3 regions of the Cupriavidus sp. GW822-FHT02D05 genome follow, and region 3 is predicted to be linked to each of the others. Evidence: predicted binding sites of a transcription regulator. Region 3 holds the regulator's gene; each other region holds the start of a gene.
What was found. Region 3 encodes sigma-54, which starts transcription at its own class of promoters, with help from an activator protein. Its sites were predicted from a motif close to TGGCANGNAANCTGCTTT; they were not measured.

Region 1 (10,588 bases), on a different contig from region 3:
GGAGGCGATGCTGCGGCTGACGCTATACGAACCGGTCGCTGAAAACCCGATCTTCTCCTTCGACCTGCGCGGGGCCAGCGAGCGCGGCATGACGGTGACCGGGCGCGATAACAACGGCAACCGGTTCGCGGCGCAGGTGACGCCATGAAGCGCGTGCTCGGCATCCTGCTATGGCTGGCAGCGCAGGCGGCGCTGGCGCAGGCAGGGGACTATCACCTGGCGCCACGCCAGGTCGCCGCCGACGTGTGGCTGCTGGAAGGGGCGAATGCGGATTTCGCGCCGGACAACGGCTGCAACATCATCAACACCGCCTTTATCGACACGGGTGATGGCGTGGTGGTGATCAATACCGGGCCGTCGCGCCAGTACGGCGAGCAGCAGCGCCGTGCCATTGCTTCGGTCACGGCGGCGCCGGTACGGCTGGTGCTCAATCTCAACCTGCATCCGGACTACTTCTTCGGCAACCAGGCCTATGCCGACGTGGGCGCCAGCGCGCTGGCCGGCACCATCGACGGCGCCCGGCGCGAAGGGCCTGCTTATGCCGACAACCTCTATCGCCTGTGCGGCAGCTGGATGCGCGACACCGAACCTGCGCCGCCGCGCCACGTGCTGACCCCGGGCCGGCGCACGATCGGCAGGCACACCTTCGATCTGATCCGGATGGACGGCCACACCGCCGACGACCTGGTGATCGTGGACCGCAGCGCCGGCATTGTGTTCGCGGGCGGCGTAGCGTTCCGCGAGCGCGTGCCGACCACACCCCACGCGGATCTCAAGCGCTGGCTGGCCAGCCTGGACCAATTGCAGGCGCTGTTGCGCGACAGCGGCGCGCGGTTGCTGATCCCCAGCCACGGACCGGCGCTCGGCAGCGCGGATGCCGTCGCGCAGACACGCGGCTACCTGCAGTGGCTGGATGCCCGCATGACCCAGGCGGCATCGCAGGGGCGCGACCTGGCCGAGGTGATCGCCATGCCGGTGCCGCAGGCCTACGCCCACTGGGGCGCCATGCCGGCGGAGTACTTGCGCAATGTGACGCACCTCTACCCGGCGTATGAGGACGCCGCGTTGGGACGCTGAGTCAGGGCACGTGTGCTGTTCAATTGCGCAACAACGGCAACGGAGTGTTCCGCGCTGGTACGCCATTGAGGTATCGGCAGGCCGCGATGGGGCCGCTGAGGGCCCGGATGCGGGTGTTTTCCATTGGCATGGGAATTGCCAAGAGTCTGTCTGGTGTGCGTGGCACACCGGCGAGGATCGACAACGATCGACAACAAGAGAGAGGAGCAGACAATGAGAACGTTACGCGTGATGATGGTGCTCGCGGCGACAACCGCGAGCCTGGTGGCGCAGGCCGCGGTGACCGATGCCATGATCGAGAACGACGCGAAGTCGCCGGGCGACGTGCTGTCGTGGGGGATGGGCCCGCAAGGCCAGCGCTTTTCCACGCTGAACCGCATCAACACCAAGAACATCAGCCAGCTGGTGCCGGCGTGGTCGTTCTCTTTCGGCGGCGAGAAGCAGCGCGGGCAGGAAGCGCAGCCGTTGATCCACGACGGCAAGATGTTCGTGACCGCCTCCTATTCGCGCATCTACGCGCTCGACCTGAAGACAGGCACCAAGCTGTGGAAGTATGAGCACCGCCTGCCCGAGGGCATCATGCCCTGCTGCGACGTGGTCAACCGTGGCGCAGCCCTGTACGACAACCTGGTGATCTTCGGCACGCTCGACGCGCAGTTGGTGGCGCTGGACCAGAAGACCGGCAAGGTGGTGTGGAAGGAGAAGATCGAAGACTATGCTGCCGGATACTCCTACACGGCGGCCCCCCTGATCGTCAAAGGCATGGTGCTGACCGGCGTCTCGGGCGGCGAGTTCGGCGTGGTGGGACGGGTCGAGGCGCGCGACGCCAAGACCGGGCAGATGGTGTGGTCCAGGCCAGTGGTGGAAGGCCATATGGGCTACAAGTATGACAAGGACGGCAACAAGACCGAGAACGGTGTGACCGGCACCCAGAACGCCAGTTGGCCCGGCGAGACCTGGAAGACCGGCGGCGCGGCCACCTGGCTTGGCGGCACCTACGATCCGCAGACCGGACTTGCCTACTTCGGCACCGGCAACCCGGGGCCGTGGAACAGCCACATGCGCAAGGGCGACAACCTGTATTCGGCCTCGACCGTTGCCCTCGACCCCGCCACCGGCAAGATTGTCTGGCACTACCAGAACACCCCGAACGATGGCTGGGACTTTGACGGCGTCAACGAGTTCGTGACCTTCGACCAGGACGGCAAGCGCCTGGGCGGCAAGGCCGACCGCAACGGCTTCTTCTACGTCAACGACGCCACCAGCGGCAAGCTGGTGAACGCCTTTCCCTTCGTCAAGAAGATCACCTGGGCCAGCAGCATCGACCTCAAGACCGGCCGACCCAACATGATCGCGGAAAGCCGGCCGGGCGACCCGGCGGCGGGCAGCGATCCGAAGAAGGGCCAGTCCGTGTTCGCCGCGCCGGGCTTCCTCGGGGGCAAGAACCAGCAGCCGATGGCCTACAGCCCGCAGACCGGCCTGTTCTATGTGCCAGCCAATGAATGGGGCATGGATATCTGGAACGAACCCGTGGGCTACAAGAAGGGCGCCGCCTTCCTCGGCGCCGGCTTCACCATCCATCCGCTCAACGAGGACTACATCGGCTCGCTGCGCGCGATCAATCCCAAGACCGGCAAGATCGAGTGGGAAGTCAAGAACTACGCGCCGCTGTGGGGCGGGGTGATGACCACTGCCGGCGGGCTGGTGTTCTGGGGCACGCCGGAGGGCTACCTGAAGGCCGCGGATGCCAAGACCGGCAAGGAACTGTGGAAGTTCCAGACGGGCAGCGGCGTGGTGGCGCCGCCGGTTACCTGGGAGGAGGGCGGCGAGCAGTATGTGGCGGTGGTGTCGGGCTGGGGCGGCGCCGTGCCGCTGTGGGGCGGGGAAGTCGCCAAACGCGTGAATTTCCTGGAGCAGGGCGGATCGGTGTGGGTGTTCAAGCTGCACAAGAGCTGAATGTTGCCGCACACCATGTAGCGTAGCTGCCCTGCGCGTGCCGGCATCGCACACCGGCGCCGGCACGCGCAAGGGCGGGTCGATGATCAAAGCATTGGGACGTAGATATGCAGAAGGCGAAAGGATTCCTGCCGTTGACGGCCACGGCCACGGCCACGGTCGCGATGGTGGCGATGGTGCTGTGTGCCACCCGGGTCGAAGCGGCGCCCGATATGCAGGCGCTGGCCGACAAAAGCGGCTGCTTTTCTTGTCACAGCATGAAGACCAAGGTAGTCGGGCCAGGCTTTGCCGAGGTAGCGGGCAAGTACAAGGGCGACGGGGAAGCACCCGAGCGGCTCGCGAAAAAGATCCGTGAGGGCGGGAAAGGCGTTTGGGGACGGATTCCCATGCCGCCACACGATCAGCTCAGTGAGACGGATGCCAGGAAGCTGGCAGAGTGGGTTCTGAGTATCGGATGAGCATTGGAGGAGACCGGTGTCAGACCTGACGGTCGGATAAAAACCGGAGACGAAGGAAGGATTCGCAAGGACGTTTCACATCGGCCCGCATGGCTGCCCAGGCACGGTGTGAAACGTCTTTGATTTTTCTGTTCTCGATTTTCTATTTACCTCTTTCACTACCAGCGCAGTCCGCTTCGCTGCTTAGCCTGAGCGAATTCCCATCGCTGCGGAAGACCATCCCGTGCTCCCGGCCGCGCGCCTGTGCCTCGGCCAGCCTGCCCTGTAGCACGATCTCCATGACCTTCCCATGGTCTCCCGACCGATCGCACACCGGATCCGTGGCGGCGGCATCGCCGGTCAACAGGAACGCCTGGCAGCGGCACCCGCCATGGTCTTGCGCCTGCGAGTCGCAGGAGCGGCAAGGCTGCGGCAGCCAGTGCGTGCCGCGAAAACGCTGGAAGGCGTCGCTGTTGCGCCATATTTCACGCAGCGATTGCGTGGTGACGTTCGGCAGGTCGAGCCCGGGCAGCATGCGGGCCGCGTGGCAGGGCAGCGCGACGCCGTCGGGCGCCACGCCAAGGAAGGTGGTGCCCCACCCGTTCATGCATTTCTTGGGCCGTTGCTCGAAGTAATCGGGCACCACGAACAGGATCTTGCACCGGTTGCCGATGCGTGCGCGGTATGCATTCACGACCGCTTCGGCTTCGCGCAGCTGCTCATGCGTGGGCATCAACGCCTGCCGGTTCTCCCAGGCCCATCCGTAATATTGGGTGTTGGCCAGTTCCAGGTATTCGGCGCCCATCTCCAGCGCCATCTCGATGATGGCGCCGACATGGGGCAGGTTATGCCGGTGCAGCACGCAGTTCATCACCATCGGATAGCCGTGCGCCTTGATCAGGCGGGCCACGCGTTGCTTCAGGTTGAAGGTACGGGTGCTGGAGAGAAAATCGTTGAGTTCGCGCGTGGAGTCCTGGAACGATAGCTGGATATGGTCAAGCCCGGCGACGCGCAAGGCGGCCAGCCGCGCATCCGTGAGGCCGATGCCAGAGGTGATGAGGTTGGTGTAAAAGCCCAGCCCGTGGGCATGTTCGACCAGTGTTTCCAGGTCTTTGCGCAGCAGGGGTTCGCCGCCCGACAGGCCCAGTTGCACGGCGCCCAGTGCGCGCGCTTGGGTGAAGACGTCGCGCCACTGGGCGGTGTCGAGCTCGGCATCATGCCGGGCATAGTCCACCGGGTTCGAGCAGAAGGCGCAATGGAGCGGGCAGCGGTAGGTCAGTTCCGCCAGCAGCCATAGCGGCGGCCCCGGCGGCCCCGGCGGCGCCATGGCTGCTGGCGGCTCAGACCAGCCAGCCGCGTTCGATGGCATGTTTGACAAAGGCGTGTACCTCTGGTGCGATGCCCTGCACGCCGAAGGCGGACTGCAGGTCGTCGATCAGCATGTCGAGAGTGTGGCTGCCGTCGCAGCGCTGCAGGATGGCAGCCGCGCTGTCGTTGAGCGTGACCATGCCTTCCGGATACAGCAGGATCCAGCTCTGCTGGGCGTCTTCCCACTGCAGGCGAAAGGTCCGGTGCAGCGTCGGCTTGGTCAGGTCGGCTTCGGTCGGGGTCATGGGTGGGCGAGTTGGATGGCGTCGAGCATCGACCACAGGATGTCGAGCTTGAATTGCAGGATGTCCAGCGCGCGCTGCTGCTGCTCCGGCGTGCGGAAGTAGCCAAGCGTCACGCGCAGGCCGTGATCGACGTCGCGCTGCGCAAGCGGAATGCGCGAGCGGAAATAATCCAGGCCTTGCGCTTCGATCCACGGATAGTGCCCGGGCCAGCCGGCCAGGCGCTCCTTGTGGATTTCCGGGGCGAACATCTCGGTCAGCGAGGAGCACACGGCCTCCTGCCAGGGCGAGCGCCGCGCGAAGTTCACATAGGCGTCGACGGCGAAGCGCACGCCGGGCAGCACGTGCCGGTGCGACCACAGCGCATCCCGCGTGAGTCCCACCGCCTGGCCCAGCCGCAGCCAGGCTTCGATGCCACCTTCCTGGGTGTCTGTGCCGTCATGGTCCAGGATGCGCACAACCCACTCGCGGCGCGTGGCGCGGTCGGGGCAGTTGGAGAGCACGGCGGCGTCCTTGAGCGGGATGCTGGTCTGGTAGTAGAAGCGGTTGGCCACCCACGCGCGAATCTGCGCCGGCGTGCATTGCCCGGCCGCCATGCGCAGGTTGAACGGGTGGTGGATGTGATAGCCCGTCTCTTTCGCGCGCAGGCGCGCTTCGAATTCGGCGGGGCTCCAGGCCGTGGCTTGTGTCATAGCGAGATTTCCATGCCGTCGTAGGCCACCTCGATGCCGTGGTCCGCCAGCAGGCCGCGCTGCGGCGAGTCGTCCACCAGGATCGGGTTGGTGTTGTTGATGTGGATCAGGATCTTGCGTGCCTTGGGCAGGCGGTCGAGCGTCTCGATCATGCCGCCCGGGCCGGACAGCGCGAGATGCCCCATGTCCGCGGCGGTCTTGGCGGAGAAGCCTAGCTGCTGCAGCTCATCGTCGCGCCAGCAGGTGCCGTCCACCAGCACCACGTCGGCGCGCTGCAGTTCGTCGAGCACGCGCGGCTCGATGCGGCCCAGCCCGGGCGCATAGAAGGCGCGCCGGCCGGTGGCGGCATCGACAATGCGCAGCCCGATATTGTCGCCACGCTGCGGCGCGTTGCGGTTGGGAGAATAGGGCGGCGCCTTGCTCTCCAGCGGCACCGCCGTGAGCATCACACTATGGAGCGGTGGCACCGTGAAGGGCGCGTCGTCCAGGGCCAGCGTGTGCGTGTCCAGCCCGCAGTAGTGCGACAGCATGCGTGTCAGCGGGAACGCTGTGCCGAGATCCTGCAGGACCGCCGCGGTGGCGTAGACCGGCAGCGCTTGCCGATGCTCGCGCAACATCAAGAGGCCGGTCACGTGATCGATCTGCGCATCCATCAGCACCACCCCGGCAATGCCAGTGTCGCGCGGCTGGCGCGCCGGCTGCAGCGCTGGCGCCTGGCGCAGCTGCTCGAGGATGTCGGGGGAGGCGTTGACCAGCACCCAGTCCTGCCCTGCGTCGCTCAAGGCGATCGACGACTGCGTGCGTGGCGTGGCGCGCAGCGTGCCGTTGCGTACGCCATCGCATTGGCGGCAGTTGCAGTTCCACTGGGGAAAGCCACCGCCTGCGGCCGATCCCAGGACCCGGAGTATTGTCATGGCGCGTATCGATAGGGTTCGTGACAGAGTCGAAGAGCAAAAAGCCCGCCAGCGAGAAAAAAGGCCCGCGGGGAGCGGGCCTTGCCAGGTTGGCGCGTTCAGGCAAAGAGGCTCAGCGGTTGGCGATGTACATCGTGATCTCGAAACCCAGGCGTAGTTCTTTGTAGGCGGGGGTGGTCCAGTTCATGTCTCCTCCTCAGGGGTGGCATAGTTAGTGAATGCATCGTGTTGTCTTGCGGCGGAGATCGCCGCGTTCTTTCCGAGGCAACATCCATGCCCGCAGCGCCCCCGCCGTCCCACTGTTCTTTCCTCTGTATGCGGGATGGCCATCGCATGCATGTGCGACAGGCTGGCCCGGCCACGGGTGATCCTTGGCTGGTGCTTCACGGCGGGCCGGGCAGCGGCTGCAGCCCGTCGATGGTGGCGTGGTTCGATCCGTTGCGGCACCGCGTGGTGATGCCTGACCAGCGTGGCGCGGGCCGTTCGCGGCCCGCCGGGACGCTGCGCCGGAATACGGCGGGCGCGCTGCTGGCAGACCTGGAGCAGCTGCGCCGAGCGCTTGGCGTCCAGCGCTGGAGCGTGGTGGGCGGATCCTGGGGTGCTGCGCTGGCGCTGGCCTATGCCGCGCGCTATCCCGACGCGGTGGCGGCCCTGGTCCTGCGGGGCGCTTTCCTGACTGGCCGCGACGATATCCATCGGCTTTTTTCTCCGCGCGGCGGCGCAATGTTGCGGCGCGTCATGGCAAGGGGCGAGCGGTCGTCCGATGCCCGGGCCCGCCTGCTCACTGTGTCGCGAGTGTTGCAAAGTGGTACGACTGTTCAAAAACTGGACACTGCCGGACAGTGGCAGCGCGCCGAACGGCGGATGCTGGGTCTTGGCCGGACGCAGCTGGTGCGCCAGCCGTGGCGCGAGCGCATGGCGACGGTGGACAAATACCGGGTCCAGGCGCATTACCTGCGCCGCCGCGCCGGGCTGGGCAAGCCGGCGCTGCTGAAGGCAGCGGCGCAGATCGGCGCGCGGGACGTGCCGGTGACGTTGCTGCATGGCCGTGCCGATGCGGTCTGCCGGCCGGCCAACGCCGTGCGTTTGCAGGCGGTCATGCCCCAGGCGCGGATGGTCTGGGTGCCTGGCGGACACTTGCCTGTCGGTGCCATGGCCGAGGCCCTGCGGGCCGCCATTCGCGCGGCGGGCCGGCAGCGGTGACGGATCCCACCCGGCGCGGATTCATGGGCGGCCTGCTGACGATGGCGCTCGGCGGCGCCGGGCCGGCCGCGGCATTTGGCCGCGTGGTGCTGGTGAGGTTGCAGCCTGGTGTGTATGTAGCCAGCGCGGCCAATGCCGAGGTAGCGCGGGCCAATGCCGCAGAGGTGGTGCCGACCCTGGTCCATGTGACCGGAGCCGGGGTGCTGGTGGTCGACCCGGGCCCGCATCTGGCCTGGGGGAACGGGCTGCTGGCGGCGATCCGGGCCGTGACGCCCGAGCCGGTGCGCTGGGTGGTCAATACCCATGCGCATCCCGAGAACGTGCTGGCCAACGCGGCGTTCGCACGCTTGCGGCCGCGCCCCGCGTTCCTGGCCTCTGCCGCCACCGCTGGCCTGATGCGGCAGCGCTGCGAGGCGTGCCTGGCCCGGCTGGCCGCGCAACTGGGGCCAGCGGCGATGCGTGGCACGCAGATCGTGTTGCCTGAACCCGGCTTGCGCCATGGCGAGCGCCTGCAGACCGGCGCCACCGCATGGGAGGTGCAGGTCCACGCGGGGGCGCATAGCGCTTCGGATACTGTGCTGTATGCGCCGCGGCGGCGGCTATTATGCGTGGGCAGCCTGGCCTACCGCGACCGCGTTCCGGAGATGCAGGAGGCTTCCCTGCAAGGCTGGCGGCGCGCGCTGCGCGCCGTGTCCGCGCTACCCGCCGATATCGTGGTGGGCACCGCGCCGGGCACGCCTGCGCAAACGCTGGCGCCCACGCTGGCTTACCTGGACGCGTTGGCCGGCGGTGTTGCCGCCGCACTGCAAGCAGGGGGCGATGCGGCGCGCGTGCTCAGCCCTGCCGCCGCCGAGCCGTACCGCCATTGGCGCTATTTCGCTTCGCGCCATCCCTTGAATGTGCAGCACGCCTGGCGCGAACTGGAAGACCTGTGGATGAACGGCGAGCCGCTGGCCTGAGCGCCAGCCGGCGCGCACGGCTGCCGTCTCAGCCATCCTGCTGCGGCAGCGCGTTGGCCTCGTCCAGCTTCCGGTAGACCGTATTGCGCGAGATGCCGAGCGCCTTGGCCGCCGCGGAAATATTGCCGTGGTGCGCCTTGACCGCGGCGGCGATGGTCAGCACCTCGACGTCGGACAGGCGGGTGGGCTGGGCGCGGGGCGCTGCCCCCGCGGCGCGCTCGCCGTCCGGTGCGGCGTCTGCCGCCACCGTGGCGTCGTGCGTGGGGTGGGTGGCCTGGCGCGCCAGCCGGTCTTCCAGGAAATCGTCGGGCAGGTGGTCCTCGGTGATCTCCGGCTCGCCTTCGGCCATCAGCCGCGCGGTGCGCAGCAGGTTGCCAAGCTGGCGGATATTACCCGGCCAGTGATAGCTGCGGAACATTGCCATGACCGCATCCTTGATGCGCGGTCCCCCGCTGGCCTGGCCCTCGCGCAACAGCTTGTTGGCCACCACATCGAGGTCGCTGCGCTCGCGCAATGCCGGCAGCCGCACCACGAGGCCGTTCAGGCGGTAGTAAAGGTCTTCCCGGAACAAGCCATTGGCGACCTGTTCCCGCATATTGCGATTGGTGGCGCAGATCACGGACACGTCGACGTGGATCACCTTGCTGCTGCCCAGCGGCGTGACCGCGCGCTCCTGCAGCGCTCGCAGCATGCGCGCCTGCAGGTGCAAGGGCATATCGCCGATTTCATCGAGGAAGAGGGTGCCGCCATTGGCCAGCAGCATCTTGCCGATGCCGCCCTTCTTGCGGGCGCCGGTGAAGGCGCCTTCCTCGTAGCCGAACAGTTCGGATTCGATCAGCGTCTCGGGTATCGAGGCGCAGTTGACCGCGATGAAGGGCCCGGCATGGCGCGGGCTGTCGGCGTGGATGGCGCGGGCCAGCAGTTCCTTGCCGGTGCCGGTTTCCCCCAACACCATGATGGGAATATCCTTGCCGATCACCTTGCGCAGCTTGGTGATGACACCTTGGATCTGGGCGTCGCCGGTGTCCAGGTCGTCCAGCCCGGGCTGGGTTGGCTGCGTGGCAGCACGGTGGGGCAGGGAGGTGGCTTCAGGCCTGCATTGGGCCTGCGCGCTGCCACGGTCGATGGCCACCGCCGGAACGGAAGCGGCGGGCGCTTTCCACTCGATGCGTGCGCTGACCTTGACGCCGCTTGGCAGCGGCAAGTGCACGACGCCCCCCTGGACCTTGCGCTCGGCGTCGAACAACTGCGACAGCGACAGGCCGAACAGCGAGGAGAAGGTGTGCGCGTGCAAGGCGCCGACCGACATCCCAAGCTGGAACTGCGCGCTGCGGTTGGCCGACAGGAAGCGTCCGCCCGGCGTAAAGGAGGCGATGCCCTCGACCAGGGTGCCGATAAACTCCGCGCGCGAGTGGAACCGGACACACACCATGTCCTGGAAGGCATTGGCGAACAGCTGGTTCTCGATCATTTGCGCCGACATCCGCACCAGCGCCATGGTGTGCTTGTGGAACCCGCGCTGGTCACCCGTCACGTCGAGCGCGCCGACCGTCTTGCCGTAGGCATCGAGGATGGGCATGCACGAGCACGTGAGGAAGCGGTTGGCCTCCAGGAAATGCTCCGCGCCGTGGACCAGCGTGGCCTTGTTCTCGGCCAGCGCGGTGCCGATGGCGTTGGTGCCCCGGCTTTCCTCGGACCACAGGGCGCCGGGCTGCAAGGCCACCTTGCTGGCCTTGGCCA
Region 2 (10,588 bases), on a different contig from region 3:
CGCATCGACATGGTGGCCTTTAACCAGGGTGAGCAGGAGGTGGCCGCGGACCTCGTGGTGATCGGCGCCGGCCTGAACATCAACCAGAGCGTGACGCTCAAGCGTGGCGCTAACTACGTGCGCCTGCCGGTTGCGCAGGGCGCTCTGCAGGGTGGCGTGGTCAATGCGGAGATCAAGCTGCAGGGCAAAGTGCTGGACCGCCTGCAGACCACGCTCACGGTCGAGCCCACCGGCTGGCTCTCGCAGCGCGAGCTGACGCTGCCGCTGGCAGGTGCCAATGCCGCGTTCAAGCTGCCGGCGGACGCACAGGACGTGCGCCTGCGCTTCGTCGACGGCGCCGCCAGCCAGTTTGCCCGCGTGGCGGACGACTTGCTGGCTTATCCGTACGGCTGCACCGAGCAGACCGCCAGCCGGCTGATTCCGCTGGCATTGGCCCAGCGTAGCCTGGCCGCCACCGCCGCGGACACGGGCGGCGGCACCCAGGGCATCGACGCGCTGCTGCGCACCCAGCGCCAGCGCCTGGCGCTGCTGGCTGGGGTCAATGGCCAGTTTGGGTGGTGGGGCGATACGGTGGGCAATAGCGCGCTGCTGACGGCGTATGCCTATTACGCCGACTGGCTGGCAACGCGCGCCGTCGGCATCAGCCTGCCGCCCGATCACTGGAAGCGCACGCTGGAAGCTTACAAGCAGGCCATGAAGGAGCCGCTGCTGCACCGTGCGCTCGCGCTGTGGTTCATCAACGAGATGGGCTTGCCGGTGGCCACGCAGCTCGGTGGCGTGGCCGGCGAGCTCGCTCGCCCCGGCGCCGACGCGCCTGGCGCGGCCGTGGGCGAAAGCCTGGTGTTTGCCGCACCGGATTCGCCGCAAGGCCGCCGCGTGGCGACCGTGCTGGCCGCGCAGCTCTACAAGCAGATCGGCCAGCCGATGCCGGAAGGCCTGGCCAGCGCCGCCGAGGCCGCGCGTCTGACGTTGGCGAGCGATCCTTCGCCGCTGGTGCAGAGCCTGCTGCTGATGGCGGGCAAGGGCGCGGCCACTTCCGACGTGCAGGCGCTGCTGGCCCGCGCCGGCGCTGCCTCACCGACGATTGACCGGGCCGTGACGCTGGTGTGGCTCAACAAGGCCCTTGGCGGCGGGCTGGGCCGCGGGCTGGCCGGCGAGGGCGATCCCGCGCTGCGCGTGCCGCAGGGCAACTGGAAGGCTACGCGCAGCCCGCTCGGCCTGCCGGAATGGCGCTGGAGCGGGGCGCAATTGCCTGAGACGCTCGCGCTTACCGTGCCGCAGAACATGGATGCGGCTTCGCAGTCGTTCAACACCAATGCCGTGGTGTCCTACCGCAGCCGTGCCCAGGAAGCCTCGCGCCTGCCGATCGGCATCGAGCGCAAGCTTTATCGCCTGGTGCCCACGAGCGATGGCGCAGCGAAGGACGGCAAGCCAGCCGAAGCCGCCGCGGCGGCTTCGGCCGGCCTGAGCTTCTCGGCCAAGCCGGTCAAGCCGGGCGACAAGCTCGACAGCAACACGCTCTACGTCGATGAAATCGTGCTGAGCCCGCGCCAGGGCACCTATCGCTACGGGCTGGTCGAAGCACCGCTGCCGCCCGGCGGCGAGGTCGAGGGCACGACGTGGGGCCTGCGGATCGACGGCTTGCCCGATCCAGACAATAAGGTCACCGGCCTGCAGCCGTTCCAGCGCGCCGTGACATACGAGATGGGCATGCTGTCGTATCACCAGCCGGTAGTCTCGCTAGAGCGCCCGGTGGTGCTGCGCCAGCTGGTGCGCTTTTCGCTGCCAGGCAAGTTCAACCTGCCCCCGGTGCGCTACTTCCGCATGTACCAGCCAGATGCCAAGGCCCTGCAAGGCGACGGCAAGACGGCGGGTTTCCCCTTGACGGTGGAGTGAGGCGGGCATGAACGGCGCAGCGCGCATGGCCGCCGGCCGTGCCTGGTGGCGACGGCTTGCGGTGCTGGCCGCCGTGGGTGCGGCGTGCGCCGGGCCCGTGCTGGCTGCCACGCTCGCGCCCGCCGAGCCCCTGCGCTTCGCGCGGCTCGCGGGAGCGGACGCGCAATTGTTCGGCCTCGACGGCAACGCCGCCGCGCCCGCTGCCACGCCATTGCCTGCCAGCTTGCAGACCCCATTGGGCAGCGTGTGGAAGCTGTTCGTCTATGGCTACCTGGTCGGCCGCGACAAGCCATCCAATGACTACACCTGCCGTGGCGGTGACCCGGAGGAGGTTTACTGCTGCACGCCCGGCCAGAGCATCGACCGCGAGCGTGCGCTGATTCAATCCTGCGGACGCTATTTCGAGCCGCGGCGGCTGGGTTTGTCCGCTGCCGACTGGCGCCGTTTCTGGAAGGAGGCAGGCGCACCCGCGTGGCTGCAGGACATGCGGGCGATGCAGCCCGCTCGCAACGTGGCTGTTGCCGATCTGCTCGCCGGGCTGCATGCCGTGCCCCCCGCCGCGCAACAGGCAGCCGCCGCGACGCTGGTATCGGTACTGACGGTGGGGCGCGGCGAAGGCACGCTGGCCAACTATGGCAGCCTGCTGCGCGCCAAGACGTGGACCATGCCGGACCCGGCGCGGCCGGGCGCATCCATCGGCGGCGCGGCCGGCTGGCTTGCCGATGGCAGCCCGGTCTGGCTGGGCGGCCCCGGCGCCAGTGCCAATGTGCTGCGCCGTGCGGCGCCCCGCCTGCAGCCGTTGCTGGCCACCGTGCCGGTGCCTGATGATGGCGCCTGCGTGCTGGTCGATATGTTCGAGCGCTATGCGCTGCGCGATCTGCAAGCCGCCGGTACCGGCAATGGCACCGGCGCAAGTCGCCAGGCCGTGGCGGATGGCCCGCTCAACGGCACCTATCGCGCCGAGTTTGCCAATGGCAACACCCTGCGCGTGGAGAGCCGTGGCGAACTGATGCTGCTGCGCAAGCCCGGCGCCGCGCCGCGCGTAGTGGGCCGTTTCGGTCTCAATGACTACGTGGCGCGGGTGGTCGAGCGCGAGGGCGACACCACCGAGCCCGAGGCCGCCCGCGCCCTGGCGGTGGCCGCGCGCAGCTACCTGATCCAGCAAGCCACGCGTGAGCAAGGCTGCTTTCATATTGCAGATAGCAGCCGCACCCAGCGTGTGCTGCCACGTGCACCTACCGCCGCGGCGCGGCGTGCCGCTGATGTGACCGATGCGCTAGTGCTGTCCGGCGTGGCCGTGCGTTATCACCACGACGCGAGCAGCCAGGGGCGCATGGCCTGGCTGGAGGCCCGGCGCGCGGCCGGGCAGGGGCAGGCGTTCGATGCCATCCTGGCCCGCTGGTGGCCTCAGGCCACGCTTACCTCGTTCCAGAGCCCAGTGGCCGGCGATTGCCTGGCGGTGGCCAATGCGCGGCAGTGGCTGGCGCAGCGCGCGCCGCACTGGGAGCGCCGGCTGGCGGCGGAGCCGGGCTATGAGACGCCGCCGCTGCCCGCCGTGTGCGAAGTGCGCGAAGGCCGCCCTTATGCCGACGCGCGCCGCAACCGGCTCTATATCCACCGGCTGGCCAGCGAGGACGACCGCATTGCGCTGGCTCATGAATATCTCCATCTTGCATTTGCCCGCCACCCGCGCGGGCAGGACGAAGGCTTTGTCGAAGCCATGGCACGCAAGCTGGTACGTACGCAAAACCCATCATGAATCTCACCCGTAATCTGTCCTGCAACTGGCGCCACGGCGTGCTGGCCCTGGCCTGTGCCGCGGCGCCGCTGGTGGCCGCGGCCGAGCCGGTTGCCGATCTGGACGGCCCGGTGGGCGGCTGGCGCCACGGCGGCTTGTCCAACGAGCTCGAGCGCTATACCGCCGCTTATCCCAAGCCGCCGGTGGACCGGGGCACGCAGAAGTACCGCACGCTGATCGAGGGGCGCCTGCGCAAGGTCGGCAAGGAGGGCCGCAAGCCGCCCACGCTGGTGGTCAACGGCACGGCCATGCCGCTGTATGCCGACGAGCAGGGGCGCTTCGCGCGGCCGTGGGCGTTTGGCCGGGGCTCCAACAGTGTGGAGATCGTGTCCGCTGATGGCGCCTCGCGCCAGCGCTTGCAGTTCTACGAGGCCGACGCGACCAAGATCCAGGCCAAGCTGCGCGCGGTGTTGACCTGGGACGATCCCAAGGCCGAGGTCGACCTGCATGTGATTTCACCTGACGGTGGCCATGCCTTCTTTGCCAGGCCCTTGCTGCCGGAAGGGGGCGGCCTGGACGTGGATAGCGTGGACGGTGCGGGGCCGGAGATTTTCTCGAGCGCGGCGCCGCGTCCCGGGGTGTGGTTGTTCTATGTGAACTACTGGGGCAATTTCAACGCCGACGGCTACAACTTCGAGAAAGGCAAGAACGATCGCGACCTGATTACCGCCAAGCTCACGCTGATCTACAACGAGAACACGCTCAATGAAAAGCGTGAGACGCTCGTGGTGCCGCTGCGCAAGCTGGGCGAACTGGCGCTGATGAAGTCGGTGCGCTTCTGATCCGACACATCGATCAGGCACACTGATAGCCAGACCGACGCCTAGCCAGAAAGCAGTCGCAAAGAACGCAGGAAGGAACCGTGGATATGCAGCACTCGCCGAAACTAGCCTTGATCAGCCTGACCCTGCCGGCATTGTTGCTGGCCGGCGCCGCGCGAGCCGACGATGCCATCGAGTTCACCACGCCGCGCAATGGCTGGCGCAACTCGGCCGGTGATGCTTCGGCCTATACGCAGGAAGTGCATTACCCGGCGGTGGCGGTCTCCACGCGAGCCGGGCAAGCCGCCAGCGCCATGATTGCCGGGCGCATCCGCGCGGCGCCGAAGTCCGAGGCGGATGCCGCGAGCGCCGCGTCTAGCCCCGCACCCGGCGGGCGCGGGCGGCGCGGTGGCGGCTCGGTTGCCACCCTGGTGGTCAACGGCGTGGCGATGCCGCAGCGGGTTGAGGAGGATGGCCGCTTCTCACGGCCCTACGCCTTCTCGGGCGGCAGCAACAGCGTGGAGATCCGCAGTGCGCAGGGCGCCAGCAAGCGCGTGCAGTTCTACGACGGCTACCAGGGCAAGACCCGTCCGCGCCTGCGCGTGGTGCTGTCCTGGGACAGCGATCAGACCGACCTGGACCTGCATGTGGTGGCGCCCGACGGCCAGCACACCTTCTATGCGAATCGCGTGGCCAGCAACGGCGGCGCGCTCGATGTCGACGTCACCACCGGCTATGGCCCGGAGATCTATTCGATTGCCGCGCCGCCACCCGGCACCTACCTGGTCTATGTGAACTACTACGGCAGCGGCGCCGGTCCCGAAGCCATTACCGTGGCGCAAGTAGCGCTGATCACCGATGAAAACACGCCCAACGAAAAGCAGCAGGTGTTCCGCGTGCCGATGCGCAAGCCCGGCGAACTGACGCTGATCAAGTCCTTCGTCATGAAGTGAGCACCGCGCCGAAACTCTCCAGCACCCCAGCGTCCCGGCACCTCCGGGATCACCCCGGCAGCCCAATCTCCCACAATCCCCATGCAGCAGCAGAAGATCCTGTTCCTCAGTGTTTCCGCCGGCGCCGGCCACATGCGCGCCGCTGAAGCACTGCGTCTTACCGCCGAAGCCGAATTCCCCGGCGTGCAGACGCTTCACCTGGACGTGATGGAATACGTCCCGGCCACGTTTCGCAAGCTCTACACCGACTTCTACATCAAGCTGGTAAACAGCTATCCGGCCCTCTGGGGCATGCTGTACCAGCACACTTCCGAGGCCGACCCGGCAGCGCCGATGCAAAAGCTGCGGCGCGCCGCCGAGCGGCTGAGCACGCGCGCGCTGCGCCGTGCGATCGACGAGTTCGCCCCGGATGCCATCGTCTGCACGCACTTCCTGCCCGCCGAGATCCTGATGCATGAGGTGCACCGGCAGCGGCTGGCGGTGCCCGTGTGGGTGCAGGTGACGGACTTTGATCTGCACGGCATGTGGGTGATTCCCCATATGACGGGTTACTTTGCCGCCAGCGAGGAAATCGCGTTTCGCATGCGGGCCAGCCGGATCGAGGCTGGCCGCATCCATACCACAGGGATTCCGGTGGTGCCGGCGTTTTCCCATCCGCAGGATCGCCAGGCCTGCGCACAGCATTTCGGGCTCGATCCGGCAAGGCGCACCATCATGCTGATGGGGGGTGGGGCAGGCCTTGGCGGCCTTGATGAAGTGGCCGGCGCGCTGATGCGGCTGGAGCACGATTTCCAGCTGATCGTGCTTGCCGGGCGCAACGAGACCGCGCTGGCGCGGCTCAAGACCCTCGCCGCCGCACACTCCGGGCGGCTCTTTCCCTTCGGCTTTACCAATGAGGTGGAGCGTCTGATGGCGTGCTCCGATCTGGTCATCACCAAGCCCGGCGGCCTGACCACGTCCGAATGCCTGGCGATGGGCGTGCCGATGGTGGTCAATGCGCCGATTCCCGGGCAGGAAGAGCGCAATGCCGATTACCTGCTGGAGCAAGGCGCTGCGCTCAAGGCGGTCGACCTGGTATCGCTCGAATACCGGGTGCGCCTCTTGCTGGCGGAGCCGGCGCGGCTCGACCAGATGCGTGCGCGGGCTAGCGCGCTGGGGCAACCGGCGGCGGCGCGCCGCGTGCTGGAAACCGTGCTCGAGCAATTGGCGCGGTGCGGCCAGCTAGCCGGCCACGGCGGCGCGGCGGCGACGGCGGCGCGTTGAGATGCGCGCGCTGAACCTGTCTTCTTCCACCCGGCACGCGGGCCAGTCCTATCCGTCGCGCCATCCGATGGTGCTGGTGCTGACCGTGGCGTGGACCCTGCTGCTGGCCTATTTCTTCGCTAACGTGGAGATCCAGATCGAGGGCGCCGCGGGCTGGGCGGCCAACCTGCCCACCTGGCGCATCGAGCATCACTGGCTGCTGGATATTTTCTGGGGCGGGCGCCCGATGACGGGGTATCACGCGTGGGTATTCCCCTGCGTGGCGCTGTTCTTCCATTTTTCACTGGTGTTCGGCGGGCGCTGGAACTGGCGCGCCGAGGCGCGCGTGATCGCCTGCATCATGGTGTTCTGGATCAGCGAGGATTTTCTCTGGTTCGTGCTGAACCCGGCATTCGGGCTGGCGCGCTTTGCGCCGAGTTTCGTGCCCTGGCACATCCACTGGTGGGCCGGCGCGCCTACCGATTATTGGGTTTCGCTGGGCGTGGCGGCGGCGTTGCTCTGGCTGTCATGCAGGGGGCCGGTGGGGAATCGTTACAGTTTTTAGGCAAATGCAGTCAATATGCTGTTTGGTGCATATGTTGCGGCGCAATGTGTGACCAATACAACGCTTCTCGCCATTTTGCGGCGGTGCATCGTGGCCCGTTTTGGCGCCATCCTGTTTCCTGGGAGTAGAATCCGGCCCTTGTGTACTTTGTAGCATTCTTATAACAAATGAGCCCCCGTCCTTCGCGCATGGCGTGCATTGACGCTCTCAAGGCGATCAGTTCACAGCTGATCGTGCTGCACCATCTTGCCTTCTATGGCCCCATGTCCGATGCGGCCCACGTGCTGGCGCCCGGTCTGCTCGACTGGTTTTCGCAGTACGCGCGCATCGCCGTGCAGGTGTTCCTCGTCATCAGCGGCTTCCTGGCGGCGCGCAGCGTGGCGCCCGGCGGGCATTTGATGGTGCCGCGCCCCTTGCAGGCAATCTGGCGCCGATATCAGAAGCTGGTGGTGCCCTATACCGCGGCTATCTTGATTGCCATTGCCGGTGCCGCCATCGCGCGCACCTGGATGCATCACGACTCCATTCCCGGCGCCCCCGGCCTGCACCAGTTCCTGGCGCATGTGCTGCTGCTGCACAACGTGCTGGACTTCGATGCCTTGTCTGCCGGCGTCTGGTATGTGGCCATCGACCTGCAGTTGTTCGCCTTGCTGATGGTGGCGTTGTGGGCAGCCCGCCGCTGCGAGCAATGGTTTGACGTGGGCGGCAGCCCGATGGGCCCGCTGGCGGTGGCCGGGCTGGTGCTGGCTTCACTGTTCTGGTTCAACCGTGATGCCACATGGGATATCTGGGCGATTTACTTCTTCGGCGCCTACGGCTTGGGCACGCTGGCCTTCTGGGCATCCGAGCCTGAGCGTTCGCCGGTGGCACTGCTGGTGTTGTGCACCGTGGTGCTGGCAGCGCTGGTCGTGGATTTCCGGCTGCGCATCGCGGTGGCGCTGGCCATCGCGCTCCTGCTCGGCACGGCGCGCCGTGGCGGTTGGCTTGAGCACTGGCCGCAGGCCCAGTTCCTGGCATTTTTCGGGCGTATTTCCTACTCGGTGTTCCTGGTGCATTTCCCGATTTGCCTGGTGGTGAATGCCCTGGTCTTCCATCTGGCTCCGCACCAGCCCCTCCTCAATGCGCTCGGCATGGTGCTGGCCTGGCTGCTCAGCAACGCCGCGGGGGCATTGTTCCATCGCTACGTGGAGAGCGGTGCGCCGTTGCGCGCATTGCGCCTGGCGCTGTGGCCCGCTGCCCACGAGCCGGTCCAGCGGCAGGAGGCGGGGCAGCAACGGTCAACCTGACCGACCGATAGCCCCGATAGTCCCGATAGCGCTTTCGGTTTATCCGAAGGCATAGCCAGCGGCACCCGGCCCCAGCGGCCCGGTGCCGCTTTTGCATGGTGCCTATGCACCAGGACTGGTGCTGGCCGCGGCGCTTGCGCACAGGCACGGTGCGCAAGCGGCATCGTGCGGCGTGCAACACAAGGTAAAAACGAGCATTGGGATATGGCACGAAGGTTGCCTACTATGGAATCGTAAACCTGACCGTTTGGTCAGGATTCTTGTTCCGAGGCTGCCATGTCCGATCATATTGTCCTGACCTCGCACGCGCGCCGCGACAAGCCGGCCGAGCCAATCCACTGGGGGGCCGCCACGGCAGCGGAGCGCGGCCCCGTGATCGCAAGCCTGACCAATCCGGCTCAGCGCAATGTGATCGGCACCCATTCCGGCGCATACGCGGTTTACCGCGCGCTGGCGGTGGCCTCCGGCAAGCTGCAGCGAGACCACCGCGCTGATCTCACCGATACCTCGCCGGCCGAGGTCATCGGGCCTCACCCGCAGTGGAGCGATCCGGACAAGATCGTCTCGATGGATCCCTGGGGCCACCTGGTTTCCAGCGCCTTCGGCGACCGGATCGCCGCGGGCATCGACATCCGTCCCTCGATCGCCATTACGCGTGCCCACATCAATATGCCGGAACTGATGGGCGCCATTGCGGCCGGCCGGCTCACACCCGACGGGCAGATCCTTCATGCCAATGGCGACGTGCGGGTCACCAAAGCCGCGATCGATCCGGTCTGGTACCTGCCGGGGCTGGCGCGCCGCTTCGAGATCAAGGAGAGCATGCTGCGCCGCAGCCTGTTCGAGCAGACCAGCGGCATGTTTCCGGAACTGGTCACGCGCCCCGACCTGAAAGTGTTCCTGCCGCCGATCGGCGGCATGACCCTGTACTTCTTCGGCGATGTCAGCCAGCTTGGCAAGCCCGAGACCAAGGTGGCCTGCCGCGTGCACGACGAGTGCAACGGCTCGGACGTGTTCGGCTCCGACATATGTACCTGCCGGCCGTACCTGGCCCACGGCATCGAGGTGTGCATCGAGATGGCGCAGCAGGGCGGTGTGGGGCTGGTGGTCTATAACCGGAAGGAAGGCCGGGCGCTGGGCGAGGTGACCAAGTTCCTGGTCTACAACGCCCGCAAGCGCCAGGTTGGCGGCGACCGGGCCGAGACTTATTTCGCACGCACGGAATGTATCGCCGGCGTGCAGGACATGCGCTTCCAGGAACTCATGCCCGACGTGTTCCACTGGCTCGGCATCAGGCGTATCGACCGCTGGGCTTCGATGAGCAATATGAAGCACGGGGCGCTGACCGCTCAGGGTATCGAGGTGGTCGAGCAGGTCGCGATTCCCGATGCACTGATCCCGGCCGATGCCCGCGTGGAAATCGACGCCAAGGTGGCGGCTGGCTACTTCACGAGCTATACCCCGCCCGACGCGGAAGAACTTGCGCTGGCCAAGGGTAGAGGACTGCACGAATGAACGAGATACCCGAAGCGGGTGGCGTGCGCGGCGCCGCGAATCCCTTCATCAACGGCGAGGATGATGCCGGTGGCTGGGCCAGTCCCGTGCCGCCGGGCCATCCGGCCGCCGCGTTGCTCACCGGCCAGGCGGTACGCACGCGCTGCGCTGCCGTGACGGATCATGTGGCAGCCGGCGCGTCCGAGCTGTTTACCTGGCATCCGGAGCGGATCCCGGCAGTGGCCGATTACGTGGCGGCCACCATCCGCCAGCGCTATCCCGACCTCAACGTGCCGTACCACAGCCGCTGGCGTCATTTCGAGAGCGGCGGCCCTGGCGAGAAGCTGGACCGCTGGCAGATCCTGTGCGAACGCGGCGGGCTCTCCGGCGAGGCCGACCGTGAGGAGCGCGCCCGCATCGGCATCGACCTGGTGATTCCCAGCGTATTGCTGGATGCCGGCGCAGGCCCGGACTGGCGCTATCGCGATCCTGCCAGCGACCTGTCGCTGACGCGCTCCGAAGGGCTCGGCGTGGCCAGCTTCGACCTGTTCGCGCGCGGCGGCTTCTCCGCCCAGCCGGGGCAGCCGCTGCGC
Region 3 (10,588 bases):
CCCGCGATGCGACATCGGCCTGCATCGCGGCGCGCTGGCGGTCCATGAAGTCGCGCAGCGTGTCGATGCCGCGCAGGCGCAGGATGGTGTTGCGCACGGCGGCCTCGACCAGCACGGCGAGATTTCGGCCGGCCGCCACCTGGATCTTGACCATGTGGATGGGCAGGCCGAGCACGTCGAGATACTGGGAGTCCAGCGGCAGGCGCTCGAATTCGCCATCGTTGCGGCGAACCAGTTGCACCACCAGCTTAAGCTTCATCTTGCGGCGTACCGCAGTCTCGCCAAAGATGGTCTTGATGTCGAGCAGGCCCAGGCCGCGCACTTCCAGCAGGTTCTGCAGCAGCGGCGGGCAGCGGCCCTCGATGAAGTCCGGCCCGAGGCGCACGAAATCGACGGCATCGTCCGCGACCAGCCCATGTCCGCGCGAGATCAGTTCCAGGCCGAGCTCGCTCTTGCCCAGGCCGGATTCGCCCATCACCAGCACACCCATGCCGAGGATGTCGAGGAATACGCCGTGCATGGTCACGCGCGGCGCGGAAATGCGCGACAGATAGAGGCGCAGGTGGTCGATCACCGCGGCCGAAGACACCGGCGTGGTGAACAGCGGTGTGGACGAGCGCGTGCAGCGCAGTTCCAGGTCGGGCGGCGGCTCCATGCCGTCGGCGATCACCAGGAACGGCGGCTCCAGCAGGATCAGCTCGCCCATCTGGCGCTTGCGCATCTCGTCATCGAGGCGCTGGTAATACGTGATTTCGGGCTTGCCCAGCACCTGGATCCGGTTCGGGTGGATCAGGTTCAAGTGGCCGACGAGATCGGCCGCGGACGTGGCTTCACGCGCGAACTCGACATCGAAGGCCCGGTCCGCACCCTCCAGTCCTGCTACCCAGGAGAGTTTGATATCGGCTGCGTTGTCGTCGAAGATCGACTGCGAGGTGACGCCAGTGAGTTCCATTCGGGTGCTTTCAGGGACGGGCTTTCAGTGCCGGATCAAGGGTGCCATTGCGTCAGCAACTGGTGCACGTCGTCGGGGGTGGGCAGGGTAGCCAGTCCTTCGCGCATCTCGCGGTCGGACAGCAACTGGGCGATCTCGGAGAGAATTTCCAGATGCTGCTGGGTGGCCTGTTCGGGCACCAGCAGGAAGATCAGCAGCGCGACCGGCTTGCCGTCGGGCGACTCGAAGGGGATCGGCTCGGCCAGGCGCATGAAGGCGGCCAGTGGCTGCTTCAGTCCCTTGATGCGGCCGTGGGGGATCGCAACCCCCGCGCCCAGGCCGGTGGACCCGAGCGACTCGCGGGCGAACAGGTTGTCGGTCACGGTCGCGCGCGCTACGCCATGGTTGTTCTCGAAGAGGAGCCCGGCCTGTTCGAACACGCGCTTCTTGCTGGTGACGCTGACGTCGAGGTTGATGTTGCCGGGTGGCAGCAATTTAGCCAAACGATTCATGTGGAATGCGCAGGGTTTTCTAGTAAGCAGGCCCGGGGCCAGGAGGCGTCCCACCGGGCGGAAAGAGGTAAAAAACCAAGGCCCGAGGTTTCCACCGGGTGTCCCCCCATGCCGGTGTCGGGCGTCTGGCCATTATAGAGCAGGCCCGCTTCCGCTTTGTGCATTGCAATAGCCGATGCGCTCAAGCGGTGCTGCATGCACCGGAATGGCTAGGCCGGTCAACCATGTATTGCACAGCATACACTGGTACATATGCGTTGCGGAATCCCCTGTGTGGCCCGATCGGGTAGGCTGCAACGAAAAAGCCGCGCTCTGGGCGCGGCTTGATTCCATTTTTCAAGGGACTGACACCGACGGCCCGGTATGTGGGCCGCCAGGCACGGTCATTGCTGCATCTGCGATGCGGCCATCTGATACTTGACCGCTTCACGGTCGTGGCTCTGCACGCGATCCTTGTGGCGAATCACCTGCCGGTCGAGCTTGTCGACCAGTGCGTCGATAGCGGCATACAGGTCTTCATGATGCGCTTCGACAAAGATGTCCTTGCCCTTGAGATGTAGATTGATTTCCGCGTACTGCCGCCGGTCCTTTTCTTTTGTATTGTCGACAGAGAGCAGCACACTTACGCCAATGACTTGATCGAAATGCCTGACGATACGCTCCAGTTTCGTTTCCACGTACTCACGCAGAGGGGGCGTGATGTCCAAGTGGTGTCCACTGATCTTGAAGTTCATAGCGTTTCTCCTTCTGAAAGAGCTGCATCAGGCAGGCGATGCAGCTCGGCTACAAAGTCTTACGGAGATTGACCGCGGGAATCTTGAGCGCTTCGCGGTATTTGGCAACGGTACGCCGTGCTACCACAAAGCCTTGCTCGCCGAGCAATTCGGCAATCCGGCTATCGGACAAGGGGTTCCTAGCGTCTTCGGCTCCTATCAATTGCTTGATCAACGCACGGATTGCCGTTGATGAGGCCGCGCCGCCGGTTTCTGTGGATACGTGAGAGCCAAAAAAATACTTCAGCTCGAAAGTCCCCATCGGCGTTGCCATGTATTTATTGGTAGTCACCCGAGAGATGGTGGACTCGTGTAAACCCAGTGTATCGGCAATCTCCCGCAAAACCAAGGGGCGCATCGCAATTTCACCGTGGGTGAAGAAGTTCTTTTGACGTTCGACAATGGCTTGTGCGACGCGCAATATCGTGTCGAACCTTTGCTGGATATTCTTGATCAACCAGCGTGCTTCCTGCAGCTTTTGCTGCAGTCCGGCCGCGCCTGCATCGCCTTTTGCACCGCGCAAAATCTGCGCGTACATGTCGTTGATGCGTAGCCGCGGCATCACATCCGGGTTGAGGTGGGCGATCCATCCGCCGCTCAATTTTCGAACAAAAACATCAGGCACCACGAAGTCCGCTTCTGGCCGGCTGTAGGCATGGCCGGGATAGGGCGCGAGCGAGCGGATCAGTTCATGTGCGGCCTTGAGTTCCGGTTCGTCCACTTGCAGCGCCTTTTTAAGGCGCGTGTAATCGCGCACCGCCAGCAGCTCGAGGTGGTTGGTGACGATGCTCAGCGCCAGTTCGCGCTGCGGATGCTTGAGCCTGCGCAATTGCAGCGCCAGGCACTCGGCGGCGTTGCGTGCCCCGACGCCCGGCGGATCGAAGCTCTGCAGCAGCGTGAGCACAGCCTGGATCTCGTCGACCTCGAACTCGAGCTCCTCCGGCAGCTCGCTGCAGATTTCCTCGAGCGTGGTGCTCAGGTAGCCGTCATCGTCCAGGGACTCGACCAGGAAGATAGCCAGCCCTTTGTCGCGCAGGGAAATCTTGAGCGGCGCCAGCTGTTCCATGAGGTGTTCACGCAGCGTGGGCTCGGCGTCGCGCAGCTGCATCGGGGTTTTTTCGTCGTCTTCGCCTTGCGGGCGGCGGGCGAAGTCGTCCAGGCTCCAGTCGCTGCCGTAATCCTCATTGCTGTCAGAGTAGCTGTCGTCGGCTTCGGGCGCGCCATCGGGGCGGTTCTCGCTGGTGCCCTGGCCATCGGCGGGCGCTGGCGCGGGCGCGCTCTGCAGGTTCACCGAGCCGTCCGAAGACACGCGCAACGGGCTGTCCAGCCAGTCGTTCTCACGCTCGAGCAAGGGGTTCTCGGTCAGCGCCTGTTCCACTTCCTGCTGCAGTTCAAGCGTGGACAGTTGCAGCAGCCGGATCGACTGCTGGAGTTGCGGCGTAAGCGCGAGATGCTGCGAGAGGCGGAGCTGTAGCGACGGTTTCATGCGACCTATTTTATGCCCAACTTCCGTACTGATGGAACGGAAATTGCTATCGCTGGTGTCGCTATGATCGTTTGAAGGATAAAAGGCGACACCGAAGCCGCCCGGGGGGCGATGCGCGGCAGGCGCCGCGCGCCCTTACATGCGGAAGTTCTCGCCCAGGTAGACCTTGCGCACCGACTCGTTGGCGATGATGTCCTCAGGCTGCCCGGACGCCAGCACCGCGCCTTCGCTGATGATGTAGGCGTGGTCGCAGATGCCTAGCGTCTCGCGCACGTTGTGGTCGGTGATCAGCACGCCGATATTGCGTGCCTTGAGGAAGCTGACGATGCGCTGGATTTCGCCAACCGCGATCGGGTCGACGCCGGCGAAGGGCTCGTCGAGCAGGATGAAGCGCGGCGCGGAGGCCAGCGCGCGGGCGATTTCCACGCGGCGGCGCTCGCCGCCGGACAGCGACAGCGCCGGGTTGTCGCGCAGGTGGGCAATCTGCAGGTCATCCAGCAGGGTGTCCAGCCGGCGCTCGATCTCGGCCTTGCCCAGGGGTTTGCCATCGTTGAGCTGCAGCTCCAGCACTGCGCGGATGTTCTCCTGCACATTGAGCTTGCGGAACACGGAGGCTTCCTGCGGCAGGTAGGACAGGCCCATGCGTGCTCGCTCATGGATGGCCAGGCCGCTGATGTGTTTGTCGTCGAGCACGATATCGCCTTCGTCCAGCGCCACCAGCCCCACGATCATGTAGAACGACGTGGTCTTGCCCGCGCCGTTGGGGCCCAGCAAGCCGACCACCTCGCCGCTCTTCACGTCGAGCGACACGTCCTTGACCACGGTGCGCGAGCCGTAGCGCTTCTTCAGGTGGCGCACGACCAGCGTGCTGCTGTCCTTCAGGGTGGCGGGCTGGGACGGTGCGGTTTGGGTAGCGGTCATGAAGGTGAAGTCAGAATCCGTGGATCAGGGACGTGGCGGCGTCAGGTCAGGGGTTGACGGGGGCAGCTGCCGGCTTGAGCGGCAGCGGATTGGCTGCGGCACCGCTGGCGGGCTGCTCCTGGCGCGGCGACAACACGGCGCGCACGCGGCCCGACGGGCTGCCCGCGGTCGCGTTCTCGGCGCCGCCGCTGGCCGTGTAGAACTCGTTGCGGCTGTCATAGGTGATCACCGCGCCGCGGATCTCGTCGACCAGCTTGGCGCCGGCCAGGCGGGCCATGCGGGCGCGCCCGATCAGCTTGGACAACTCCTGCTTGCCGTCATATTCGATGCGGTCGCCCCAGCCATCGATGTACTCGTCGACGTTGTCGCGCTTCTGCCGGATATAGGCTTGCTTGCCGCCCTTGGAGGTCGCGACCGCGTACTGGTAGCCCTCGGGATCGGTACGGACTTCGGCTGCGTCGGATTTGAGCACCATGGTGCCCTTGGTCAGCACCACGTTGCCAGTCAGTACATAGACCTGCTTGACGTCATCGTAGCTGGCATTGTCGGCCTCCAGGACCAGCGGCTTTTCGCGGTCGGCCTTTTCGGCGCTGGCGGGCGCGGCCAGCGTGAGGCCCAGGACGGCGGCCAGCGTCAGCAAAGCGGCCGTGCTGCGGCGCAGACAGGACGAAGTCGTCGGGAATGGATTCATGTTGGCGTGATGGCGGTTGACGCGGGCGGTTGGTGCCCGCGGGCGGCTTCGGGGCTACTTCGTGGGACTCGCCGGCGGCGGCCCCGTGATGATGGTGCCGCGTACGTTACCCAGCAATTGTACTTCGCGAGTGACATTGTTGAAGACCAGGCCGTTGGCGGTCATCACCGACGGGCCGCGGGTCAGCTTGACAGCCTTGTCGGTCTTGACGATGTCATCGTTCACCAGCACCTGGAAATACTCCGAGGCGGCCGTCATCTGCGGATCCTTGGCGGGGTCGGGGCCCTGGGTACGCACGATGAAGGCATTGCCGAACAGGTCGATGACCGAGCCTTCCGCGTTCATCGTGCCGCGATCAGAGTGGCCGGTGACGGGCGGACGGTCGATTTCATAGGAGCGCATGGCCGGGCGCGTCACTTCGTAGGTCTGGTCGTCCTCGAAGTGGATCATCTTGTCGCCGGTGAAGCGCAGCTTGGTGTTGCCGTCCTCGGCAAGCTCGGTCGCGGAAAAACGGATCATGTAGTAATCCGGTTCATGCTTCTTGCCTACCGGCCCGGTGTCCGCTTCTTTCGGGGAGTTGACCTGCACCAGCCAGAAGGTGCTGCCCGCCACCAGTGCCATCAGCAGCAGGGGCAGGGCTCGCATGGCAAGCCGGCTCAGGGAGGACAGGATTTCCCGCATAGGCATGGGCTGGCCTCAGATGACCTTGGCGCGGGTCAGGTCGTGGATGTGGAGCGCGCCGACCAGGCGCCGCTCTGCGTCGACCACCAGCATCTGGTTGATGCGGTTCGCCTCCATCACCTGCACGGCTTCCACGGCCAGCTGGTCCGGCCCGACGGTATGCGGTGTGCGGTGCATGACCTCGCTGATGGGTACGGTCTTCCAGTCGCGCGGGGTTTCGAGCAGGCGGCGCAGGTCGCCATCGGTGAAGACGCCGATCAGGCGGTCGTCCGGGTCCACCACCGCGGTCATTGCCATGCCTTTGCGGGTGATTTCCATCAGGGCCTGTGCCAGCGGCGTGCTCTCGCGTACCTTGGGCACCGCGTTGCCGCTGCGCATGACGTCGCGCACGTGGGTCAGCAGCTTGCGCCCGAGCGCGCCGCCCGGATGCGAGCGGGCAAAGTCTTCCTCGCCGAAGCCGCGGGCATCCAGCACCGCCACCGCGAGCGCGTCGCCCATCGCCAGTGCGGCGGTGGTGCTGGCGGTCGGGGCCAGGTTGAGCGGGCAGGCTTCTTTTTCCACGCCGGCATTGAGGTGCGCGTCGGCCAGCTGGGCCAGCGTGGAGGCGGGGTTGCCGGTCACGGAGATGAGCTTGGCGCCGATGCGCTTGACGATCGGGACAATCGAAAGCAACTCGGCGGTCTCTCCGGAATTGGAAAAGGCGATCAGCACATCGTCGCGCGTGACCATGCCCAGGTCGCCGTGGCTGGCCTCGGCCGGATGCACGAAAAACGCGGGCGTGCCGGTCGAGGCCAGCGTGGCCGCGACCTTGCGGCCGATGTGGCCCGACTTGCCGATGCCGGACACGACGACGCGCCCGCTGCAATTGAGCGTCAGTTGCACGGCTTGCGCAAATCCGTCGTCCAGGCGGCCTGCGAGGGCAGCGACGGCGTCGGCTTCGATCTGGAGGGTTTCGCGAGCGAGCCTAAGTGCTCGATCCGCATTGAAATTAGCTATCATGGCGACGAAGTATACCAACGAATGCGATGGCGCTTGGGCTGTTCCTGGGATCGGGCGGCCGGGGCGGCCATCGCGCTTGCCGTAATCCGCCGGCAGGGCCGCCCGCACCGGGCCGGCCCGGTGCCCGGCGCGGCGTACCCTGACCCTGTCGATGCACTCTCCGCTGGACCTTACCCTTGTCCTGCTGGCCGCCGCCGTATTTGGCGTGGTCGCGTTTCGCATGTTGCAGTTGCCGCCGATGCTGGGGTACCTGGTCGTGGGCATCCTGATCGGGCCGCATGCGCTCGGCCTGGCCAGCGATACCGCGCAAACCAAATACCTGGCCGAGTTCGGCGTGGTCTTTTTGATGTTCTCGATCGGCCTGGAGTTCAGCCTGGGCAAGCTCAAGGCGATGAAGCGGCAGGTGTTCGGCCTGGGCGGCTCGCAGGTGGTGCTGTCGCTCCTGGCCGTGATTCCGGCGAGCTGGGCGTTCAACTGGCTGTTTCCGCTGTCCTGGCAGGCCTCGGTGGCGCTGGGCGGCGCGCTGGCCATGTCATCCACCGCCATCGTGTCCAAGATGCTGTCGGAGCGGCTGGAGCTGGAGAGCGAGCACGGGCGCAACATCATCAGCATCCTGCTGTTCCAGGACCTGGCCGTGGTGCCGCTGCTGATCGTGATCCCGGCGCTCTCGCGCGATCCGGGCGACCTGATGATGGCGCTGGGCCTGGCCACGGTGAAGATCGTGGTGGCCCTGAGCCTGATCTTCTTCGTCGGCCAGCGCTTCATGAGCCGCTGGTTCCACATCGTGGCGGCGCGCCGCTCGCAAGAGCTGTTCATGCTCAACCTGCTGCTGGTCACGCTGGGCATGGCCGCGCTGACCGAGCGGCTAGGCCTTTCGATGGCGCTGGGCGCCTTCATGGCCGGCATGCTGATCTCCGAGACGCCGTATCGCCATCAGGTGGAGGAGGACATCAAGCCCTTCCGCGATGTGCTGCTGGGGCTGTTCTTCGTCACCATCGGCATGCTGCTCAATATCCATGTGGTGCTCGATCACTTGTGGCTGGTGCTGGCGCTGCTGGTGGTGCCCATTGTCTTCAAACTGGTGCTGATCTCCGGCCTGGCCCGCTTGTTCGGTTCGCGCCAGGGGGTGGCGATCCGTACCGGCCTGGGCCTGGCGCAGGCCGGCGAGTTCGGCTTTGTGCTGCTTAACCAGATCGACGGCCTGAACCTGGTCGACCCGGTGCTGATCCAGGTCATCCTGGCCTCGATGCTGTTGTCGATGCTGGCGGCACCGTTCCTGATCCAGTACAGCGACGCCATCGTGCTGCGCTTTACCGCCAACGAATGGCTGATGCAGTCGCTCAACATGACGCGCATCGCGGTGCAGAGCCTGCAGACCGAGAAGCACGCCATCATCTGCGGGTTTGGCCGCAGCGGCCAGAACCTGGCGCATATGCTGGAGCGCGAGGGCATTACCTACGTGGCGCTGGACCTCGACCCCGACCGGGTGCGCGAAGCCGCCGGCGCGGGCGATACCGTGGTGTACGGCGATGCGGGCCGGCGCGAGGCGCTGATCGCGGCGGGCCTGCATCGCGCGGCCGCCTTGATCATCACTTACAACAACACACCCTCGGCGCTGAAGGTGCTGCACCATGTGCAGGAGCTGGAGCCAGCGCTGCCCGTGATCGTGCGCACCATGGACGACTCGGAACTCGACATCCTGCAAAAAGCGGGCGCCACCGAGGTGGTGCCGGAAAGCATCGAGGGCAGCCTGATGCTGGCCTCGCACGCGCTGGTGCTTCTGGGCGTGCCGATGCGGCGCGTGGTGCGAGGGGTGCAGGAGGCGCGCGATGCGCGCTACAGCCTGCTGCGCGGCTACTTCCACGGCCGCGATGACGAGGAAGACATGGTGGAGCGAGAGTCCGTGCGGCTGCACTCCATTTCGCTTGGCCCGGAGGCCACGTCGGTGGGGCGGCGCCTGGGCGCGCTCGGGCTGGACCGTATCGGGGTGGAAGTTACGGCGGTGCGCCGGCGTGGTATCCGCGCGTTCGATCCGGAGCCCGATACCGTACTGGAGCCGGGCGATATCGTGGTCTTGCGCGGCCAGCCAGAGGCGCTGGAAGCGGCCGAGGCGCGCATGCTGGCCGGCTGAGCCTGCGCTATGCGCTCAGTGGCCGCAAGTTCGGGTTCATGCCGCCACGCGGCTGCCGGTGTGCGCCTCTTCCGCCCACGATGCCGGCAGGCCCTCTAGCACGGAGCGCGCGTCGAGCGAGCCGATCGGGACGCGCGGGTCGGCGGGAATGCGGCCTTCGCCTTGCAGCATCAGGTAGCGCAGGCAGCATACGCGCAGGAAGGACGTGAAGTTTGCCGCCTCGCCCCGGTAGGCCACCAGTTCGTCGTGCAGCCGGGTGATGAGCTGGCCCACGCTCATGCCATCGCGGCGTGCCAGCGTTTCGAGCACTTCCCAGAACAGGCTTTCCAGCCGGATGCTGGTGGCCACGCCATGCAGCCGGAGCGAGCGTGACTGGCCCTGGTACGACTGCGGGGTGGCCCGGATGAAGATTTCACACATAGAAGAACTCCCGTGCTTAATGGCCCGCGATAGCCCTAGGTGGGCTCGCGGGCCGCGTTCGGTAGCCTCTAATGTACGATCCTGGTGCCCAGGACGGCAAGGAACTGCGCCAGCCACGCCGGGTGCGCGGGCCAGGCCGGTGCGCTTACCAGGTTGCCATCCGTGTAGGCCTGGTCGACTGGAATGTCGGCATATTTTCCGCCCGCCAGGCGCACTTCGGGCGCGCAGGCCGGATAGGCCGAGCAGGTCCGGCCTTCCAGCACGCCGGCCGCGGCTAGCAGCTGGGCGCCGTGGCACACCGCGGCGATCGGCTTGTTGGTGCTGGCAAAGTGCCGCACGATTTCCAGCACCCGCTCGTTCAGGCGCAGGTATTCCGGGGCGCGCCCGCCCGGGATGACCAGCCCGTCGTAGGCCGCTGGATCCACATCGGCAAAACTCGCGTTCAGCGCGAAGTTGTGGCCGCGCTTTTCGCTATAGGTCTGGTCGCCCTCGAAATCATGGATGGCGGTGGGGCAGCTGGCGCCGGCCGCCTTGTCCGGACACACCGCATGGACCGTGTGGCCCACCATCTGGAGTGCCTGGAAAGGCACCATGGTTTCATAGTCTTCGGCGTAGTCGCCGACCAGCATCAAGATCTTTTTCGCCATCGCTGTCTCCTGTATGGTTACGGTTGTCCTGGGGGAGCCACGCCGCAAAGCGTGCCATCCGCCCAGGCGTTGCCCATTGTGTTGCCGTTTGCGGCAGCCCGGGTGGTAACCCATTACCGCATCCAGCCTGCCGATTTGGCGGGCTGCCCGAACGAGTCCCCATGCCCAACACCACTATCCAGTCGTCCGCCCTTGGCGACGTTACCCACTACCTGCGCGAACGCATCCGTACCGTGCCGGACTGGCCCCAGCCCGGCGTGATGTTCCGCGACATCACGCCGTTGCTGCAGGATCCCAAGTCCCTGCGCGTGCTGATCGATGTCTTTGTGCACCGCTACATGGACGCCAAGCTCGACGTGGTGGCCGGCATCGACGCACGCGGCTTTATCCTGGGCG

Region 1: AC1RQK_RS08570 (PQQ-dependent methanol/ethanol family dehydrogenase) is a predicted target of sigma-54. The motif match lies at 1,202-1,219, and genes of this name have one in related genera.
Region 2: AC1RQK_RS19325 (GTP cyclohydrolase II) is a predicted target of sigma-54. The motif match lies at 8,707-8,724, and genes of this name have one in related genera.

The regions. Positions count from the first base shown of each region.
Region 1 covers NZ_JBXAOE010000005.1:98,722-109,309, reverse strand. Annotated here, with positions in the region: gene AC1RQK_RS08580 (quinoprotein dehydrogenase-associated SoxYZ-like carrier) at 1-148, shown strand, start outside; gene AC1RQK_RS08575 (quinoprotein relay system zinc metallohydrolase 1) at 145-1,077, shown strand; gene AC1RQK_RS08570 (PQQ-dependent methanol/ethanol family dehydrogenase) at 1,291-3,033, shown strand; gene AC1RQK_RS08565 (c-type cytochrome) at 3,198-3,491, shown strand; gene pqqE (pyrroloquinoline quinone biosynthesis protein PqqE) at 3,634-4,839, opposite strand; gene pqqD (pyrroloquinoline quinone biosynthesis peptide chaperone PqqD) at 4,811-5,083, opposite strand; gene pqqC (pyrroloquinoline-quinone synthase PqqC) at 5,080-5,772, opposite strand; gene pqqB (pyrroloquinoline quinone biosynthesis protein PqqB) at 5,769-6,686, opposite strand; gene pqqA (pyrroloquinoline quinone precursor peptide PqqA) at 6,799-6,873, opposite strand; gene AC1RQK_RS08535 (alpha/beta fold hydrolase) at 6,960-7,889, shown strand; gene AC1RQK_RS08530 (MBL fold metallo-hydrolase) at 7,913-8,848, shown strand; gene AC1RQK_RS08525 (sigma-54-dependent Fis family transcriptional regulator) at 8,877-10,588, opposite strand, start outside.
Region 2 covers NZ_JBXAOE010000014.1:11,950-22,537, reverse strand. Annotated here, with positions in the region: gene AC1RQK_RS19360 (alpha-2-macroglobulin family protein) at 1-1,896, shown strand, start outside; gene AC1RQK_RS19355 (DUF2300 domain-containing protein) at 1,904-3,655, shown strand; gene AC1RQK_RS19350 (YfaP family protein) at 3,652-4,476, shown strand; gene AC1RQK_RS19345 (YfaP family protein) at 4,563-5,408, shown strand; gene AC1RQK_RS19340 (MGDG synthase family glycosyltransferase) at 5,490-6,671, shown strand; gene AC1RQK_RS19335 (hypothetical protein) at 6,739-7,215, shown strand; gene AC1RQK_RS19330 (acyltransferase family protein) at 7,383-8,501, shown strand; gene AC1RQK_RS19325 (GTP cyclohydrolase II) at 8,778-10,016, shown strand; gene AC1RQK_RS19320 (URC4/urg3 family protein) at 10,013-10,588, shown strand, end outside.
Region 3 covers NZ_JBXAOE010000013.1:180,359-190,946, forward strand. Annotated here, with positions in the region: gene hprK (HPr(Ser) kinase/phosphatase) at 1-952, opposite strand, end outside; gene ptsN (PTS IIA-like nitrogen regulatory protein PtsN) at 988-1,443, opposite strand; gene hpf (ribosome hibernation-promoting factor, HPF/YfiA family) at 1,827-2,177, opposite strand; gene AC1RQK_RS19095 (RNA polymerase factor sigma-54) at 2,227-3,702, opposite strand; gene lptB (LPS export ABC transporter ATP-binding protein) at 3,838-4,623, opposite strand; gene lptA (lipopolysaccharide transport periplasmic protein LptA) at 4,670-5,314, opposite strand; gene lptC (LPS export ABC transporter periplasmic protein LptC) at 5,369-5,995, opposite strand; gene AC1RQK_RS19115 (KpsF/GutQ family sugar-phosphate isomerase) at 6,011-6,994, opposite strand; gene AC1RQK_RS19120 (monovalent cation:proton antiporter family protein) at 7,146-9,125, shown strand; gene AC1RQK_RS19125 (ribbon-helix-helix domain-containing protein) at 9,162-9,545, opposite strand; gene AC1RQK_RS19130 (DJ-1/PfpI family protein) at 9,614-10,192, opposite strand; gene AC1RQK_RS19135 (adenine phosphoribosyltransferase) at 10,354-10,588, shown strand, end outside.